DNA from 4 places in the Nonomuraea sp. KM90 genome. Region 3 is predicted to be linked to each of the others. Evidence: riboswitches for the same ligand, from Rfam matches in the RefSeq annotation. Region 3 holds a riboswitch; each other region holds the start of a gene.
The links. Region 3 has a riboswitch for cyclic di-AMP ahead of ACTWPW_RS03665 (hypothetical protein). Riboswitches for the same ligand answer to the same signal wherever they lie in the genome.
Positions count from the first base shown of each region.

Region 1: it holds a riboswitch for cyclic di-AMP, as region 3 does, so the genes downstream of both, ACTWPW_RS02675 (C40 family peptidase) here and ACTWPW_RS03665 (hypothetical protein) in region 3, are expected to answer to the same signal.
Region 2: it holds a riboswitch for cyclic di-AMP, as region 3 does, so the genes downstream of both, ACTWPW_RS01540 (C40 family peptidase) here and ACTWPW_RS03665 (hypothetical protein) in region 3, are expected to answer to the same signal.
Region 4: it holds a riboswitch for cyclic di-AMP, as region 3 does, so the genes downstream of both, ACTWPW_RS55630 (CHAP domain-containing protein) here and ACTWPW_RS03665 (hypothetical protein) in region 3, are expected to answer to the same signal.

Region 1 is NZ_JBQQCB010000002.1:42,028-46,229, forward strand. Features, by position in the region: gene serA (phosphoglycerate dehydrogenase) at 1-55, shown strand, start outside; gene ACTWPW_RS02660 (hypothetical protein) at 483-605, opposite strand; gene ACTWPW_RS02665 (hypothetical protein) at 602-832, opposite strand; gene ACTWPW_RS02670 (SSI family serine proteinase inhibitor) at 1,028-1,417, shown strand; gene ACTWPW_RS02675 (C40 family peptidase) at 1,490-1,894, opposite strand; cyclic di-AMP (ydaO/yuaA leader) riboswitch at 2,093-2,234, opposite strand; gene ACTWPW_RS02680 (3-isopropylmalate dehydrogenase) at 2,334-3,380, shown strand; gene ACTWPW_RS02685 (branched-chain amino acid aminotransferase) at 3,630-4,202, shown strand, end outside.
Region 2 is NZ_JBQQCB010000001.1:256,558-260,759, reverse strand. Features, by position in the region: gene ACTWPW_RS01545 (C40 family peptidase) at 1-888, shown strand, start outside; cyclic di-AMP (ydaO/yuaA leader) riboswitch at 1,333-1,497, shown strand; gene ACTWPW_RS01540 (C40 family peptidase) at 1,571-2,092, shown strand; gene ACTWPW_RS01535 (hypothetical protein) at 2,191-3,012, shown strand; gene ACTWPW_RS01530 (M48 family metallopeptidase) at 3,024-4,202, shown strand, end outside.
Region 3 is NZ_JBQQCB010000002.1:240,681-244,882, reverse strand. Features, by position in the region: gene ACTWPW_RS03675 (hypothetical protein) at 1-287, shown strand, start outside; gene ACTWPW_RS03670 (alpha/beta fold hydrolase) at 339-1,184, opposite strand; gene ACTWPW_RS03665 (hypothetical protein) at 1,222-1,833, opposite strand; cyclic di-AMP (ydaO/yuaA leader) riboswitch at 2,019-2,153, opposite strand; gene ACTWPW_RS03660 (DUF5302 domain-containing protein) at 2,315-2,515, opposite strand; gene ACTWPW_RS03655 (MDR family MFS transporter) at 2,564-4,015, opposite strand; gene ACTWPW_RS03650 (PadR family transcriptional regulator) at 4,072-4,202, shown strand, end outside.
Region 4 is NZ_JBQQCB010000148.1:8,727-12,928, forward strand. Features, by position in the region: gene ACTWPW_RS55620 (aldo/keto reductase) at 1-157, shown strand, start outside; gene ACTWPW_RS55625 (Gfo/Idh/MocA family protein) at 248-1,201, shown strand; cyclic di-AMP (ydaO/yuaA leader) riboswitch at 1,319-1,456, shown strand; gene ACTWPW_RS55630 (CHAP domain-containing protein) at 1,469-2,173, shown strand; gene ACTWPW_RS55635 (hypothetical protein) at 2,390-2,686, opposite strand; gene ACTWPW_RS55640 (alpha/beta fold hydrolase) at 2,953-3,771, opposite strand; gene ACTWPW_RS55645 (LysR family transcriptional regulator) at 3,830-4,202, shown strand, end outside.

The sequences.
Region 1 (4,202 bases), 200 kb from region 3:
GATCGGGGCCGAGATCGGCGCCGAGAGCGGCCGTTCGGTGGACCTGGAGGACTGACCTCCCACACCGGCCGGGGGCCGTCACCCGTCTTGGGTGACGGCCCCCTTGCGTCTCACGATGCGAGATAGTAGGACATCCAAGCAGCATGCTCGGGTACTGTGACGGGTAATGCGCCAGGTTCTCGTACTCATTACCTGCCGCGGCGGGGCCTGTTAGGGCAGGTCGACGACCCGCCGCGGAGAGCGGCGTTGGCGTCGGCCACTAAGTCCCTTCGTCCGGTCCGTGACCCGGACCACGAGATCAGGCCCGGTCGGATTCGCGACCGGAGTCCGGCTTCCCCCTTCAGGAATTCTGGAACGCGCCCGCGAGAAGAGATGAATCGCATGTACGAGATGTATGCCTGGAACCGTGCCGAAGACCACGACGACGAGGCGGCCGAGGCCGTCCAGACCGCGCTGGACCGCCGCGACAACGGCGGCGCCCCTCAGAACTCCAGCCGGTAGAACACGGCCGTCCGCCTCATCGCCGGCAGGGCGCCGACGATCCAGGCCGAGATGCGGTGCGTGATCGACAGGCGGTCGAATCCGTCGAGGTCGAACGCGCTCACCGCCGACAGGCCCGGCCCGGGAAGCGCTCCACGATCGCCCGCGGCAGCGCGGCGCCCTCGGCCGGGTCGAGGTAGTAGAGCAGGCCCTCGGTGACCACCAGCGCGGGAGCGTCGCCGGGGACCCGCTCCAGCCACGCCAGATCGGTGACCGATGACCCGATCGTGGCGTGGCCTGCGCGCCCGGGGAACAGCCTGTCGCGCAGCTCGATGACCTCCGGGTAGCCCACGTCGTACCAGCTGACCGACGGCGGCTGAGCGCCACGGCCTGGCGCCGCCGGGTCCGATGCCCGTCCCGGTGAAGTCGTGGTCGATCCGCCGCCACGCTACGCCTGGGACAGGGGGTACGGACACCTGCCGTTGTGGATACGGAGAGTGCTGGTAGCGTCGCGCTGCGTATCCATTCCATGAGGAGGTTCCCCCCCATGCACGCTTCCCTGACCGCGATCCGCCGCGCCGTCGCCGTCGCCGTCCCCGCGCTGGCCACCGCGGCCCTGCTCGCCGCTCCCGCCCACGCGCAGGCGGCCGAGCTGACCATCACCAAGTACCACGGTGGTGTGGCCCAGCGCTGGGTCCTGATCTGCGACCCGGACGACGGTAACCACCCCGACCCGTTCGCCGCCTGCGACAGGCTGCGCGAGATCGGCGGTGACCTCGACCAGATCCGGTTCCGCCCGGACGTCCCGTGCCCGCGGATCTTCGACCCCGTCGATGTCCAGATCCACGGTCATTTCCACGGCGAGCCGCTGGACCTCGCCGAGCAGTACCCGAACCCCTGCTTCGTGGAGCGCCTGGCCGCCCCGATCGTGCCCTGACGACCTGGAAGAGAGCCCCTGAGGCGACCTGAAAGAGAGCGGCCCCGGGCTCGCGGGGCCGCTCTCGGCTTCTCAGAGGGTGGCGGTGAGCGTGGCCGGGGCGGAGGACCGGCGCTGCTTCAGCACCTCGGTCCACTGGCGCACGCCCTTGGGATCCGGCCGGACCGCTCCCACGAACGCCTGTCTGCGCCAGGTCGAAAGCTTCTCCTCCTTCACGACGTCGCCCGTGCGCGGCGCATGCACCATGTAGCCGGGCTTCGAGATCATCCCCACGTGACCCAGGTTGCTGAAGAACACCAGGTCACCGGGCTCTAGATCGTTCCATGCGATTTTCCTGGAAAATGCCCCGTACTGTTCGCGGGCGGTGCGCGGCAGTTCGATGCCCGCGGCTTCGTAGGACCTGAGCATGAGCCCGGAGCAGTCGTACCCGCTCCTGCTGGTCCCGCCCCAGACGTACGGGGTGCCGCGTTTGTCCATGGCGTAGTCGAGGGCGATCTTCCAGGCGGGCGTGGGGGCCTGCGCCTCCTGGATGCGCTTGATCTCGGCGCCGGTCAGGGTGGTGGTGTCTTTGTCCGTGGTGGCCCGGGGTCCGTCGGTGGCGGCCTGGGCGGCTGGGGTGGCCAGGATGAGCCCGGCGACACCGGCCGCCAGGGCAATGGCGATGCGAGACAGAACACTGTCCTTCCATGCGGCCGACCGGGTTAGCTGACGGGCTCGGGCCTGGAAGACGGCCCTACGGCGGTGCCGATTCGCCCCTGGGGGAAAGTTGGGTCCCCGGCTCCACGCAGCGGCTGCGTGGATTAGGCCAGACGGACTCTAACGAAACGGTCAAAAGGTCGCAAATGCCTCAAAACCGGACGTCCGAAAAATGAGATGATGTGTTCGTCAGACGAGACGAGCCGGTAAGGTACCGCCCATGGAGTCGCGTAACATCCGCTTGGCCGTCATCCCCGGGGATGGCATCGGCACCGAGGTCGTGGCCGAAGGACTCAAGGTCCTGGAGGCCGTAGGCACGAAGATCGAGCCCACGCACTACGACCTGGGCGCCGCACGCTATCACCGCACCGGCGAGACGCTGCCGGACGCGGTGCTCGACGAGCTGCGCGGCTACGACGCGATCCTGCTCGGCGCCATCGGCGACCCCAGCGTGCCGCCGGGCGTCCTCGAGCGCGACCTGCTGCTGCGGCTCCGGTTCGAGTTCGACCACTACGTCAACCTGCGGCCGGTCAAGCTGTTCCCCGGGGTCGAGACCCCGCTGGCCGACACGCCCGCCGAGGACATCGACATGATCGTCGTCCGCGAGGGCACCGAGGGCCTCTACGCCGGCACCGGTGGCACCATGCGGCGCGGCACGCCGCACGAGATCGCCACCCAGGAGTCGCTCAACACCGCCCACGGTGTCGAGCGCGTGGTGCGTTACGCGTTCGAGAAGGCCAAGTCGCGGCCGCGCAGGAAGCTGACCCTCGTCCACAAGACCAACGTCCTCACCTACGCCGGCGACCTGTGGCAGCGCACGGTCAACCGGGTGGCCGAGGAATACCCCGAGGTCACCACCGACTACAGCCACATCGACGCGGCCTCGATGTTCTTCGTCACCCAGCCGGAGCGCTTCGACGTGGTCGTCACCGACAACCTGTTCGGCGACATCATCACCGACCTCGGCGCGGCCGTCGCGGGCGGCATCGGCCTGGCCGCCAGCGGCAACATCAACCCTGAGCGGACCACGCCCAGCATGTTCGAGCCGGTCCACGGCAGCGCGCCCGACATCGCCGGCCAGGGCAAGGCCGACCCCACCGCGACCATCCTGTCCGTCGCCATGCTCCTCGACCACCTGGGCCTGCACGCCGAGGCGGCCAGGGTCGAGCAGGCGGTCGCCGACGACATCGTGGAGCGCCTCGCCGGCTGGGCCGGCCGCACCACGACCGAGATCGGCGACGACATCACCGCGCGAGTATCCGGCTAGGACCGCCTAGCCCCGAAACAGCGCCTGGCGGTCCGAGAGGACTCGCCAGGCGCTTTTTCGCGTCCGCGTTCCGGCCGTGGAATGGGCTTATCACCCCCATTGGCCGCTTGCCATCCCATATGGCGAGACAATAGGAAGTACGGACTGCCCTCCCGGCCACGGCCGCTCACCGCCACCGGCTCGCAGATCCGCAGACAGTGGGCAGATTCCGGTAGATTTCGGTAGATCGCAGAGAGAAGGACCTCCGTCATGACCATCGCTCAGAAGCTCAGCTTCGACGTGCAGCTATCCGACCACGCTCGCACCGCGGCCGAGCGGGAGCAGGTACTGGCGAACCCCGGTTTCGGGCAGACCTTCACGGATCACATGATCTCGATCGACTACACCGAGGGGCAGGGCTGGCACGACGCCAGGCTCATGCCGTACGGGCCGCTCTCGCTCGACCCGGCCACCTCGGTCTTCCACTACGCGCAGGAGCTGTTCGAGGGCCTGAAGGCCTACCGCCAGATCAGCGGCTCGATCGTGACGTTCCGCCCGTACGCGAACGCCTCCCGCTTCAACCGCTCGGCGCTGCGCATGGCCATGCCCGAGCTGCCCGAGGAGACGTTCGTCGACTCGCTCGAGCTCCTCGTCGAGACCGACAAGGAGTGGGTGCCCACCACCGAGGGTCACAGCCTCTACCTGCGCCCCTTCATGATCGCCACCCAGGCGGGGCTCGGGGTCAACTACCCGTCGAAGACGTACAAGTACATGGTCATCGCCTCGCCGGCGGCCTCCTACTTCACCGGCGGGATCAAGCCCGTCTCCGTCTGGCTGTCCACC
Region 2 (4,202 bases), on a different contig from region 3:
CCCACTCTCGGCCAGGCCAAGGCCAAGCTCGAGAAGCTCAACGACAAGGCTGACAAGGTCGTCGACCGGTTCAACACGGCGAACGAGCGCTACAAGAAGGCCAAGAGCACCTTCACCAAGCTGAACGACAGCTACAAGCGCAAGCTGGAGACGGTCGCGGACCTGCGCGCGCAGGTGATCGGCATGGCCGTCGACAGCTACCAGCTCGGTGAGGACGTCACCTCCTGGCCCGGGATCATGACCTCGGACGACCCCCAGAGCACGCTGTCGGGGCTGGCCGTCGCGGGTCAGCTCGCGCAGGAGCGCGCGGAGAAGCTGGCGGCGTTCGACCGGGAGAACCGCGGGCTGAAGGTCGAGCGCGACAAGGCGCAGGAGGCCCTCGAGGAGGCGGACAAGGAGCGCGACGCGGTCGAGAAGGAGCGCTCGGAGATCCGCAAGCTGATCGTCGACCAGAAGAAGCTGCTGGACAAGCTGGGTGCCTACAACCCCGGCAACCCGAACAGCACGGGCATCAAGTACACGGGCCCGGCCTCGGGGAGCGCGGCGGCGGTGCTGCGGTTCGCGTACGCGCAGGTGGGCAAGCCGTACATCTACGGCGGGACGGGGCCGCGCGGGTACGACTGCTCGGGCCTGACCCAGGCGGCCTGGGCGGCGGCCGGCGTCACGCTGCCGCGTACGACGTGGCAGCAGTGGGCGTGGGGCGCGAGCCGCAAGGTGGACCTCGACTCCCTGCAGCCCGGCGACCTCATCTTCAGCGAGGGCCTGGGCCACGTCAGCATTTACGCGGGCAACGGGCAGATCGTCCACGCGCCGCAGACGGGCGACGTCGTGAAGGTCGTCGCGCTCTCCGCGTACGGCCGCTCCCTGGTCGGCGCGGTCCGCCCGTAACATTTTCGGCTCCCGCCCGACCGGATTTCGGCCTCACATCCGCTTCTACGATGCCACATAGTAGGTGGCGTCTGCCGGCGTGCGATCCGGGGCGGGAGCGTTCCCACGGCGCGAAACGGCCGTCAATTCCTGCGAAAAATGTGACAAACGCGACAAACGACGCCTGACAAGCGCGGGCTGTCAGAAGTGTGAGCAGGGTCACATTTGGATAACGGAACCTGGTGTTCCAGCAGGGGTTTCCTTCCTTACTGGCCCTGCTGTCTGATCTTTACAACCTGACTCGCGCTTTGCCGATCCTTGACCTTTCGGCGTAGCTTCTGGCGTCGTCGCGGTGAACAAGCCATGACACCGCGAACCCGCATCGGTCCCTCCCGATGCGAGACAGAAAAGAATCCGCCGGTCGTCCCCGATATCCCCAGATATCTGCATATCGCAATCAATCGGGGTGACGACCTGCCGAGTCCGTGCAGCCAGGAGGCACGGAGCCGGGGACCCAGCGATCCCACGTTTCCCCAGGGATCAGGGGTGAATCGGCGCGTCATCGCGCCGTAGGGCGACTTCCAGGCCCGAATCCGTCAGCTAACCCGGTAGGCGTTCGTGGAAGACACAAGGAGAAATCCTGTCTACCTCCCTGCAGAACCCCCGCCTGTCCCGCCTTGCCCTGAGCGGCGTAGCGCTCACGATGACCGTGACGGCCGGAGGTCTGATCCTCCCTGCCCCAACGGCTCAGGCGGCGACGACGAGCGAATCGGCCGCTGAGACGGCGAAGGCGGAGACCACCGCCAAGACGTCGACGTCGGCCACGGCAGCCCAGCGACGGGCGGCCAGGATCGCTCGGCAGAAAGCGAAGGCCCGCAAGGCCGTCGCCGTGGCCAAGGATCAGATCGGTGACCCGTACCGTTACGGTGGCACAGGACCTGGTTCGTTTGACTGCTCCGGACTCGTCCAGTTCGCCTGGAAGAGGGCCGGGGTGACGCTCCCGCGCGTGGCGAGCAGCCAGTTCGCCCGCATCAAGAGCAGGATCTCCTGGCGGAACCTCCAGCCGGGTGACCTGATGTTCTTCAGCGGGCTCGGCCACGTGGGCATGTACGTCGGCAAGGGCAAGATGATCCACTCGCCACGGACAGGCGAACGGGTGCGCATCGACAAGCTGGGCGGATGGCGTAAGTCGTCATTCGTCGGCGCGGTCCGTCCCGGCATGTGAAGAAGCCCCGTCCGGATTCCTGGAGACCTTCCTGGATTCGGGCGGGGCTCTCGCGCGTCCGCGGGAGCACTCATGTGGTGGGGCTACGATCGGGCATCGTGTCCGAGCAGGTGAGCCGACGAGCCGCGGTGGCCGGCCTGCTGCTCCTCGCCCTGGCCGGTGGCCCCGAACCCCCGGTCCTGCCCTCGGGGATCCTCGACCTGTGGCCCGGCGGCCGCACGGTCGTCCGGCGCGGTGGTCGGTCCGTCGTCGTCGGCCATGTCAGCTATGTCGGTCAGGGCGCGGGCTCGCTCGACGAGATGGCGCGGCTCGCCGATCGGGCCGGGCTGCGGGTCTCGGCCGTGCTCGGCAGGCCGGTACGCCCCCTGGTCGTCGTCCCTGAGTCCGCCCGCGAGGCCGCCCGGCTGGCCGGCGTGGATCGGCTGGACGGCCTGGCCGCGGTGGCCGACCGCGGGCGGGTGATCGTCGTACCCGAGCTCTTCGCCACCCTCAATCCCACCGGCAGGGACGTCGTGCTCGCCCACGAGCTCACCCACGTCGCCGCCGGCACCGACCACCTCCCCGTCTGGCTCTACGAGGGCTTCGCCGACTACGTCGGCTACCGCGACGCCGGGCTCCCCGTGGCGACGGCCGCCGCCGAGCTGGCCGCCGAGGTCCGCGCCGGGCGCCTGCCGAACGCTTTGCCGGGACCTGCGGCTTTCGCGGCCGACGGGCGGGACCCCGACCGGCTGGCGCGGGCTTACCAGGAGGCCTGGCTGGCGTGTCGCTTCCTGGCTGACCGGTTCGGTGAAGGGACCCTGGTGAGGCTCTACCGTGAAGCTCAGGCGGCCGGCCTCGACCGGGCACTCGCCTCACTGGGGCTCTCCGTCGCCACGCTGACGGCACGGTGGCGCGAATACGTGCGGGATCAGCTCGTGTGAAGGGGAGGCAGATGAGCGAACGGCAGGACGAGGACGACGCGGCACGGCAGGACGAGCCCCCGGACGGCGCACCGGACGGCGCACCGGACGGCGCGATGGCCGCCGTGGGCGTCGGGAAGCCGGGCCCCGGGCGGCCGGGCGCCGGGCGGCCGGAGGGTGCGGCCACGGCGGCGGGGACGGCCGGACACGGCGGCGGGGCGGCCGCCGGGGAACCGGCCAGTGAGGCGGCGGGTGAGGCGGCCAGTGGGGCGGCCAGTGGGGCGGCTCGTGGGGCGGCTCGTGGGGCGGCTCGTGGGGCGGCTCGTGGGGCGGCTCCTGAGACGGTCCTCCAGGGTGCCGGAGAGGCGGTGCCGGGCGAGCCCGGGGCCCGGACCCGAGCCGGAGCCCGAGCGTGGACACGAGACGGTGGGGAGACGCCCGTGAACGGAGGGCCGCCCGCCGGGGAGAGCGGGCTGAGGCGGCAGGCCGCCGTCGCGCTGGTGCTCCTCGGCGTCGTGATCCTGGCGGTGACCGCCTTCACCACTCCGTGGCACGTGCTGACCGGCGGGCCGCCCGATCCGGCCCGCGACTTCACCGCCGCCCAGATCGCCAGGGCGGAGGCGTTCGACGCGGCCACGAGCCTGCCGAGCTACCTGTCGCTCGCGCTCACGATCGTCTTCGCCGGGCTCCTGCTCGCCACCCCGCTCGGGGCCAGGGCGGTGGGGTGGCTCAAGGGCCCCTGGTGGGTGCGGGTGATCCTCGGCGTCGTGGTCATCACCGCGATCGTCGAGCTGGTCAGGTGGCCGCTGGGCGCCTGGTTCGAGACGATCATGCGCGACTACGGCCTGTCCACCCAGGACTGGGCCGGCTGGGCGGGCGACCGGCTGAAGAACCTGGGCGTGGAGGTGTTCCTGCTCTGCGTGATGCTGACGGCCCTGGTGGCGCTGGCCCGCAAGGTGCGGCGGTGGTGGATCCCCGCCGCGGTGGGGGCGTTCGCGCTGACGGTGGTGGCGTCGTTCGTGTACCCGGTGGTGTTCGAGCCGATGTTCAACGACTTCACCTCCATGCCGCAGGGCGCGCTGCGGACGAAGCTGCTCGACATGGCCGAGCGGGACGGCGTGCCGGTCGAGGACGTGCTGGTGGCCGACGCCTCGCGCAGGACGACGGCGCTCAACGCGTACGTGTCCGGCTTCGGCGCCACGCGCCGCATC
Region 3 (4,202 bases):
TGGCGCTGGGCACGCTCGGCGGCTCCAAGGACCTGGATCTCCAGGTCGCCGCGGCGGGCAACACGGAGGTGGTCAAGGCCAAACTCCGCACGATGGACTCGCTGGGCCTCAAGGACGCTATCGAGGACATCCTGATCACGCTGAGCGGGCAGTACCACATCATCCGCCCGATCACCGGGCGCGGCGGCAAGGGGCTGTTCCTCTACCTGGCGCTCGACCGCGGGCGCGCCAACCTGGCGCTGGCCCGGCACCAGCTCAAGGGCATCGAGGGGAAGCTGGAGGTCTGACCGCCCTCATGGTGGCCCGCTCCCCGGCGGGGGGCGGGCCACCGGCGAGCGTCAGGCGGAGGTCAGCTTGGTGATCTCGGTGACGAAGTCGGGCCAGAGCGCGCGCGGCAGGTCGTGCCCCATCCCCGGGTACGTCACCAGCCGCGCCCCCGGGATGGCCGCCGCCGTCGCGCGACCGCCGGCCACCGGGACCAGCGGGTCGGCCTCCCCGTGCAGCACCAGCGCGGGCACCGCCACCGAGGCCAGCAGCTCCGTACGGTCCCCCGACCCCATGATGGCGGCCAGTTGCCGGGCCGTGCCGGCCGGGTCGAAGCAGCGGTCGTAGGCCAGCCCGGCCATCGCGGCGATCCTCTCCCGGTCCAGCTCGTAGCCGGGCGAGCCGATGACGGACCAGGTCTGCACGGCCTGCGCCAGCACCGCCTCGCGGTCGGCGGCCGGCCGGCCCATCAGCACCGCGGACGCGGCCTCCGTGGGCGGGGCGACGGAGGGGCCGGGCGTGGACATGATCGAGGTCAGGGTCAGCACCCGCGCCGGATGCCGGATGGCCAGCGTCTGGGCGATCATCCCGCCCATCGAGGCTCCCACCACGTGGGCGGCCGGCCAGCCGAGGGCGTCCATGAGGCCCGCGGTGTCGTCGGCCAGGTCGTCCAGCAGGTACGGCGAGGGCGTGCCCATCGCGGGCACCCCCAGGTCGTGGAAGTGCGTCGACAGGCCGACGTCGCGGTTGTCGAACCGTACGACGTGATGTCCCTGCTCCGCGAGCAGCTCGCAGAGCCCTTCGTCCCATTGAATGAGCTGGGCGCCGAGCCCCATGATGAGGAGCAGGGGACGTCCCGACGGTGAGCCGAAGCTCTCGTAGGCGATTTCGATGCCGTTTGCGGCTACGCGCGTGGTCACGACGACCAGAATGACATTCTGGTCAGCCCGCGTAAAGTCAGTGCTCGGCGGGAACGGGGCCCGAGAGGAGCACGCCGCCCTGCGACGAGGACTCCTCCACCTGCGGCGGGGTGGCCGGGTTACGGTCACGCTCGGCCCAGGCGCCGGTCGAGAACGCGACCGGGTAGTTCTTCTTGCCCACGCCGTCGCCCCACTTGGTGATGACGTAGTCGACCTCGATGTGCCCCTGGCCGCCGACGCCGTCCACTCCCAGGGTGTCGGAGTTGAACTCGCCGCCGGTCAGCTCGGCGAACGTCTTGGCGTCGAGGTCGAGCATGATGCCGCGGTTGGAGGGAGCGCCGGGGCCGCGGTCACCCACGAAGAAGGGCATCTTCTTGCCCTTGTAGACCACGTAGCCCTCGGTCAGCAGCGGCCAGCTCGGGCTGGCGGCCAGCCCCTTCTGCATGGGCTTGCCACTGGCGGGCAGGCCGGTGTCGCCGGCGCGGCCGGAGGAGTCGTCCCAGAAGTACGACGCCGTGGTGGAGCCCTTGAGCAGGACCTTCTCGTCTGTGTCGGTGTCGGCGTGGGCGGGAGTGCCGACGATGGTCAGCGCTGCGATGGCGGAGGTGGTGAGGAGGGTGAAGGAACGCAGGCCAAATCGAGCAGACATGAAAAAGTGAAACCCTTCGCGAGGGGACAGGGAGTTGCGCTCACAGGGGGAGCACGCGCAGCGGAGCTAGAGCACCTGACGATGCTGCGCGGAGCGCAAAATACGAGCCTTGAGGAAGGGGACCGCTCAGTGGGCGGCCGGCACGGCGCTGTCTGGGGGTACGACGCGGTGGTGCATGGGGTAATGTTTCCTCTCCATCACGCCTACCGGGTTAGCTGACGGGTTCGGGCGTGGAGATGCCCTACCGGCACGCGGCCGGATTCACCCCAGTGAGGTGGTTCCCCGGTTCCCGATGGTTCGGGATTCGGCGCCAACCGGTGGTCCATCTTGGGTAAGGACTAGGTCACCGGCTGGTAATGGCGATTACTCTAACTACCGATTCGGACAAACGCAAACGAATCGTATGAAAGAGTCGAAGATCTACCTTCGAAGGTAAAGAGAAAGGGGGCACGGCATGCCGTACCCCCTGAGAAATCCAGCCTCAGCCGCCGCTCTTGCGCCTGAACGATCTCTTACTCGTAGCCGGACCGTGCGCCCCGTGGATCTTCGATGGGTCGACGCCCCTGCCACCGGCGCCTGAGCCCGCGGCCTGGTCGCGCTTGCGCTCCAGCGCCTCGCGGAACTTGCGCTTCATCTCGTCCTCGGGAGTTTCGCTGACTTCCGGCTCCGGTGTATCCGCCATGAGGACCTCCATGGTGTTGGGGACAATCACAGCTTCGCATGGAGCCGCTTATGACGCGAAACCGGCCTCAACCTTGTGTTGCGGCACGGACGGCGCCTCCAGCCGCTTGTTCGGCATGGCCACCAGCGCCACCAGGGCGATCATCGCCCCCACCACTCCCAGCGACGGGATGACCACGGCCGCCGCGGAGGCGTGCGCGGCGGCCATCCCGTGCGCGGGCGCGCTCGCGGCGACCTCCGCGGTGTAGAGGGTGCCGCCGACGGCCAGCGCCACCGAGCCGCCGATCTGCCGGAAGAAGGTCAGGTTGGCCGAGGCCACGCCGAGGTGCCGCGGCTCGACCGACTGCTGTGCCGCCACCGTCAGCCCGGACAGCATCGGGCCCATCCCCAGCCCCAGCGGCAACATCCACAGCGCCAGCGCCAGGCCGCCGGTGGCCGGCGTCAGGCCGAGGCACAGCACCGCGCCGGTGACCAGCAGGAACGGCGAGGCGACCAGCCACGGCTTGTACACCCTGGTCCTGGACATCAGCGTGCCCATCAGCACGCTGCCCGCCACCATGGCCAGCGTCATCGGGTAGATCCGCAGCCCCGACTCGGTGGCGCTGACGCCCAGCGCCTCCTGGAAATAGCGCGGCAGGAAGACGACCCCGGCGTACATGCAGAACGCGGTGCAGAACGAGGTCAGGTTCACCAGCGTGTACGTGCGGTTGGCGAACAGGCCCATGGGCATGATCGGGCTCGCCGCCCGCCGCTCGACGGCCACGAACACCGCCAGCAGCACCAGCGCGAGCAGGATCGGCCCGGCCACGGCGGCGTCCGTCCACGTGTGGCCGTCCAGGCCCTTCTCGGTCAGCCCCAGCAGCAGCGCACTGATGGCCACGGTGAAGACGGCGATGCCCGCGTAGTCGGGGCGCCCGCCGCCCGTTCCGGGCCGCCTCGGCAGGCGCAGCGCGACGATGGCGATCAGCACGGCCCCGAGGGGCACGTTCACGTAGAAGGCCCAGCGCCAGCTCGCGTGGTCGGTGAACAACCCGCCCAGGAACGGCCCCGCCAGGAACGTCAGCCCCATCACCCCGCCGATCGCCCCCTGCGCCCGGGCGCCGTTCGACCCCGGCGGGAACATCTCCATCATCAACGCGATCGACAGCGGCAGCAGCGCGCCCGCGCCGAGCCCCTGCACCGCGCGGAACACGATGAGCTGCACCATGTCCTGAGCCACCCCGCACAGCGCCGAGCCCAGCACGAACACCACCATGCCGATGAGCAGCAGCGGCTTCCTGCCGTGCTGGTCGGACAGCCTGCCGTAGAGCGGCACGGTCACCGTGGAGGTGAGCAGATAGGCGGTCACCACCCAGGTGTAGAGCCCGCTGCCGCCCAGCTCCGCCGTGATGCGGGGCAGCGCCGTGCCCACGATCGTCTGGTCCAGCATCGCCAGGAACATCCCGCCGAGCACGGCCAGGAGCACCAGCCCATTGCCCCGCGCCTTAGTGTCAATTTTCACATGTGAGAACTTACATGTAACTTCTGACATGTCAAGGCTTCGATATGCTGGCCCTCATGTCCCTACGGATCGCACTGCTCGGGTTGCTCTCTGCCGTCGGCCCCGCGAGCGGCTACGACCTGGCCAAGAAGTTCGAGCACTCGCTCAACCACGTCTGGCAGGCCGGGCACACGCAGATCTATCCGGA
Region 4 (4,202 bases), on a different contig from region 3:
CAACGTGGTCATCCCCAAGTCCGTGACGCCCGCGCGGATCGCCGAGAACATCGACGTGTTCAGCTTCATCCTCGACGCCGAGGACATGGCGGCCATCGGCGCGATGAACAGGAGCAGGCGCATCGGCCCCGATCCCGAGACTTTCAACATGACGTGAGTGACCGGAGTGGCTCATGTGACGTAAAGGAATTACCGTTACATGACGCCGCCATAAGTCACCTTTTACCGTCCGTATACGATCTGCCGCGTGCAAGATTTCACATGGGGAATTGCGGCGACCGGCGGCATCGCGCGTACCGTGGGGGCCGCCATCGTGGCGGAGCCCGGGATGCGGGTGGCCGCCGTCGGATCCAGGAACCTCGCCAGGGCGCAGGCCCTGGCCACGACTTTGGGGGCGGAGTCGGCGTACGGCTCTTATGAGCAGCTGTGCGCCGACCCGGCGGTGGACGCGATCTACGTCGCGACGCCGCACGCGCAGCACCTGCGGGTGGCCGAGGCCGCCATCGCCGCGGGCAAGGCCGTGCTCTGCGAGAAGCCGCTGGCGGCGACCGTGGACGACGCGGAGAAGATGGTGCGCCTGGCGCGCGAGGCGGGCGTGTTCCTGATGGAGGCCATGTGGATGAGGTTCAACCCCCTCATCCGGCGGATCGCGACCGACCCGCGCTTCGGCGAGATCCGCTCCGTGCAGGCCAGTTTCGGCTTCGCCCTGCCGTACGACCCGGCGCACCGGCTGTGGGCGCCGGAGCTGGGCGGCGGCGCGCTGCTCGACCTGGGGATCTACCCGTTCGGCCTGGCCCAGCTCCTCCTGGGCATGCCCGCTGACCTGCGCATCACCGGCTCCCTGGCCCCGAACGGGGTGGACGCGGAGGCGGCCGGCGTATTGCTCTACCCCGGTGGCAGGCATGCTCTCGTGGCCACCTCATTGCTGGGGAATTACCCTAACCAGGCCAGTGTTGTAGGTACTCAGATGCGGGCGGACATCCAGGCGCCGTTCTGGGCCCCGCAGCGGATCCTGCTCACCGGGCCCTCCATGGAGCCGGAAGAGCACGTGCTCGATCCGGCGGACAACGGATACGCCGGAGAGCTCCGCGAAGTCCGCGCCGCCACGGCCGAAGGCAGGACCGAATCCTCGATCATGCCGCTTGACGAATCCCTTGCCATGATGGGGCTTCTGGCCGACGCACGCAGGCAACTTGCCTAGCCGCGCTTTTATGGATTTGTAATCCTCTTGCCTCATGTATTACCTTATGGGGCAACTTGAGGCATACGTCCGGTTTGTCCGGCTATGTCTGACCATCGCACGACAAATCACAGGATCGCCCTGTGACCGCTGAATCCGCGTCCGCGCGGAACCGGGGACCCATGTCCTTTGGGGTGAATCGGCACTCCGGTGCCGTAGGGCAGCTTCCACGCCCGAACCCGTCAGCTAACCCGGTAAGCGGCATGGAAGCAAGGAGTAACCCCCTCGATGGCCAAGCACCGTATTTCCGCTGCCTCGAAGACCACCATCGCCCGCGCCGTCCTCGGCGCCACCGTCATCGCCTCGGCCCTCGGCGCCAACGCCGTAGCCGCCAATGCCGACACCGCCACCGGCGTCGCCGCGGCCACCGCCGCCAGGCACCCGGACACCGCCATCGCCGCCCACAAGGCCGGCGACAGGGTGGAGGAGACCAAGGTCAACGTCACCGCGGACCAGGTCCTCGCCCTCGCCAGGGCCCAGGTCGGTACCTCCGAGAACGCCTACGGCGGCGGCACCAAGTACCAGCAGTGGTACGCCGCCTCCAAGCGCGCCGCCGAGACCGTCGCCCGTGACGGCGGCAACCGCGCCGCGTACCTGAACGCCGCCTGGTGCTCGATGTTCGTCTCCTGGGTCGGCGAGCAGACCGGCGCCCGCCCGCAGGTCGGCTGGGACGCCTACACCGTCGCCCACGCCAAGTGGTTCGCCGCGAACCACCGCTTCGGCACCGTCGCCAAGCCCGGCGCCGTGGTCTTCTTCTCCTGGGACGGCGGCAAGAGCCTCAGCGACATCCAGCACGTCGGGTTCGTCGTGAAGGACAACCAGAACGGCACCATCTCCACGATCGAGGGCAACACCGGCAACGGCCGGGTCGAGGAGCGCATCCGTCCGAAGTCCAAGGTCTTCGGTTACGGCTACCCGCAGTACCGCGCCTGACGGACTCTGGCTGAGGGGGTTCCCCCGCCTTCCCTGAACTCGACGAGCACGCGTCCCCGAATGGGACGCGCGCTCGTCGCGTTTCCCGGCTTCCCCCGGCGATGCCGATGCCCGCCATGAGCGTGCCGGGCACCGGTCCTCGGCGTGGCGGCATGCTCACCAGCACCCCTGCTCGGGCGCCGGCGGGCCTCGCGATGACCCGCGGCGCTCCCCGCGTCACAGCCCGTCGGCCGCCGTGAAGGCGTCGCGCTGGATGGCATGCAGCTCGGCGTACGGGCCGGGGCGGGCGACGAGGTCGTCGTGGGTGCCACGCTGGACGACCCGGCCGCCGTCGAGCACGACGATCAGGTCCGCCGTCCGCACCGTGGGGAAGCGGTGGGTGACCAGCAGCGTGACGGTCCAGGGGTGGCGGCGGGCGGCCTCGGCGTAGCGGGCGAAGACGGCGCTCTCGGCCGGGGCGTCGAGGGAGGCGGTCGGCTCGTCCAGCACCAGCAGGAGCGGGGCCTCCCGCATCGAGCAACGCGATCAGCGGCGCGGCGCCGCCGTGGGAGACCAGCCGGCCGAGCGGCACCGTGCCGAGCGGGCCCAGCGTTGCCGCGCCCGCACCGAACAGGCCGAACGGCACCAGGCGGCAGGGCCCGGCCAGCGGCAGCAGGCCGGCGAGACGGACAGCCCTCACGCCAATCCAATGCGATCACATTGGTATGCCATGTGCCCGACGGTAACCCCGCCGCGCTCGGCGGGTCAAACCGATGCGGGCACATCGGGATAAGCCCGGCTCACTCCAGGAAGAACGCGGCCAGCGCCCCGGCGACCCCGTCCGGGTCGTTCTCCATCGGGATGTGACCCGCCTTCGGGATGCGCACCAGCCTGGTGGCGGGCATCTCGGCGGCGAACCGCTCGGCCTGCCGCACCTGCTGGAACTGGTCGTCCTCACCCCAGACCAGCAGCTTCGGCGTACGGTCGGCCCGCAGCGCCGGGACCAGGTCGAGCGTGTAACGGCTGTCGGCCGCGCCCGCCAGGGCCAGCCACGACCGGCAGACCCGCGGGTCGGTCCAGGGGTCGAGGTAGTCGGCCAGCTCCTCCTCCGTCGCCGGACGGGCCAGCGCGGCACCTACGGCGATGCGGCGCGCGGCCAGCACGTCCTCGGCGGTCGTCGCGGCGGCCACCGCCGGGTCGCGGTAGCGGGCCACCGCGGCCACCGGCCAGGAGTCGTACGTGACCGAGTTGACCAGCGCCAGCCTGCGCACCCGCACCGGCCCCGCGGCCAGCAGGTGCTGCGCGACCGCGCCCCCGATGTCGTGCCCGGCCACGGCCACCGGCTCCTCCGCCCCCACCGCCGCCGCGAAGCGGGCCACCCACTCCGCCAGCGCCGGAACGGCCGCCGTCTCGACCGTCAACTCCCCCTCCGAGCGCCCCAGACCGGGCAGGTCGACCGCGACCGGCCGCAGCCCGGCCGCGGCCAGCCGGTCGATCACGGGCGCCCAGACCCGGCTCCAGTACGTGCCGTGCAGCAGCAGCACCATCGGGCCCCGCTCCCCGGCCGTCAGATAGCCGGCCCGCCGCCCGTCTACGTCAATCGTCTCTCGCGTGGTCATGGCATAACCATCGTGTTCTGCTCCAGCCCCGGTCAAATACCAACTAGGGTATGTCGGCATGACATTGGCGCAGCTCAGAGTGCTCGTCGCGGTCGCCGACCACGCCGGCTTCACCACCGCCGCCGACCACCTCGGCATGTCCCAGCCCGCCGTCAGCCGCGCCGTCGCCACGCTGGAGCGCGAGCTCGGGGCGACCCTGTTCGTCCGCCACCGCGACGGCATCGCCCTCACCGAGGCCGGCCGCCGCGCGCTCGCCCGGGCCCGCGAGGCCCTGCGGCACTTCGACCTCATCCGCGCCGACGTGGCCGCCGCCAACGGCCAGATCACCGGCGAGCTGCGCCTGGCCAGCCTGCCCAGTGCCACCGGCACGATCGTGGCGAAGCTGCTGCGCGCCTTCACCGACCGCTACCCGCAGGTCCGGGTGCGCCTGT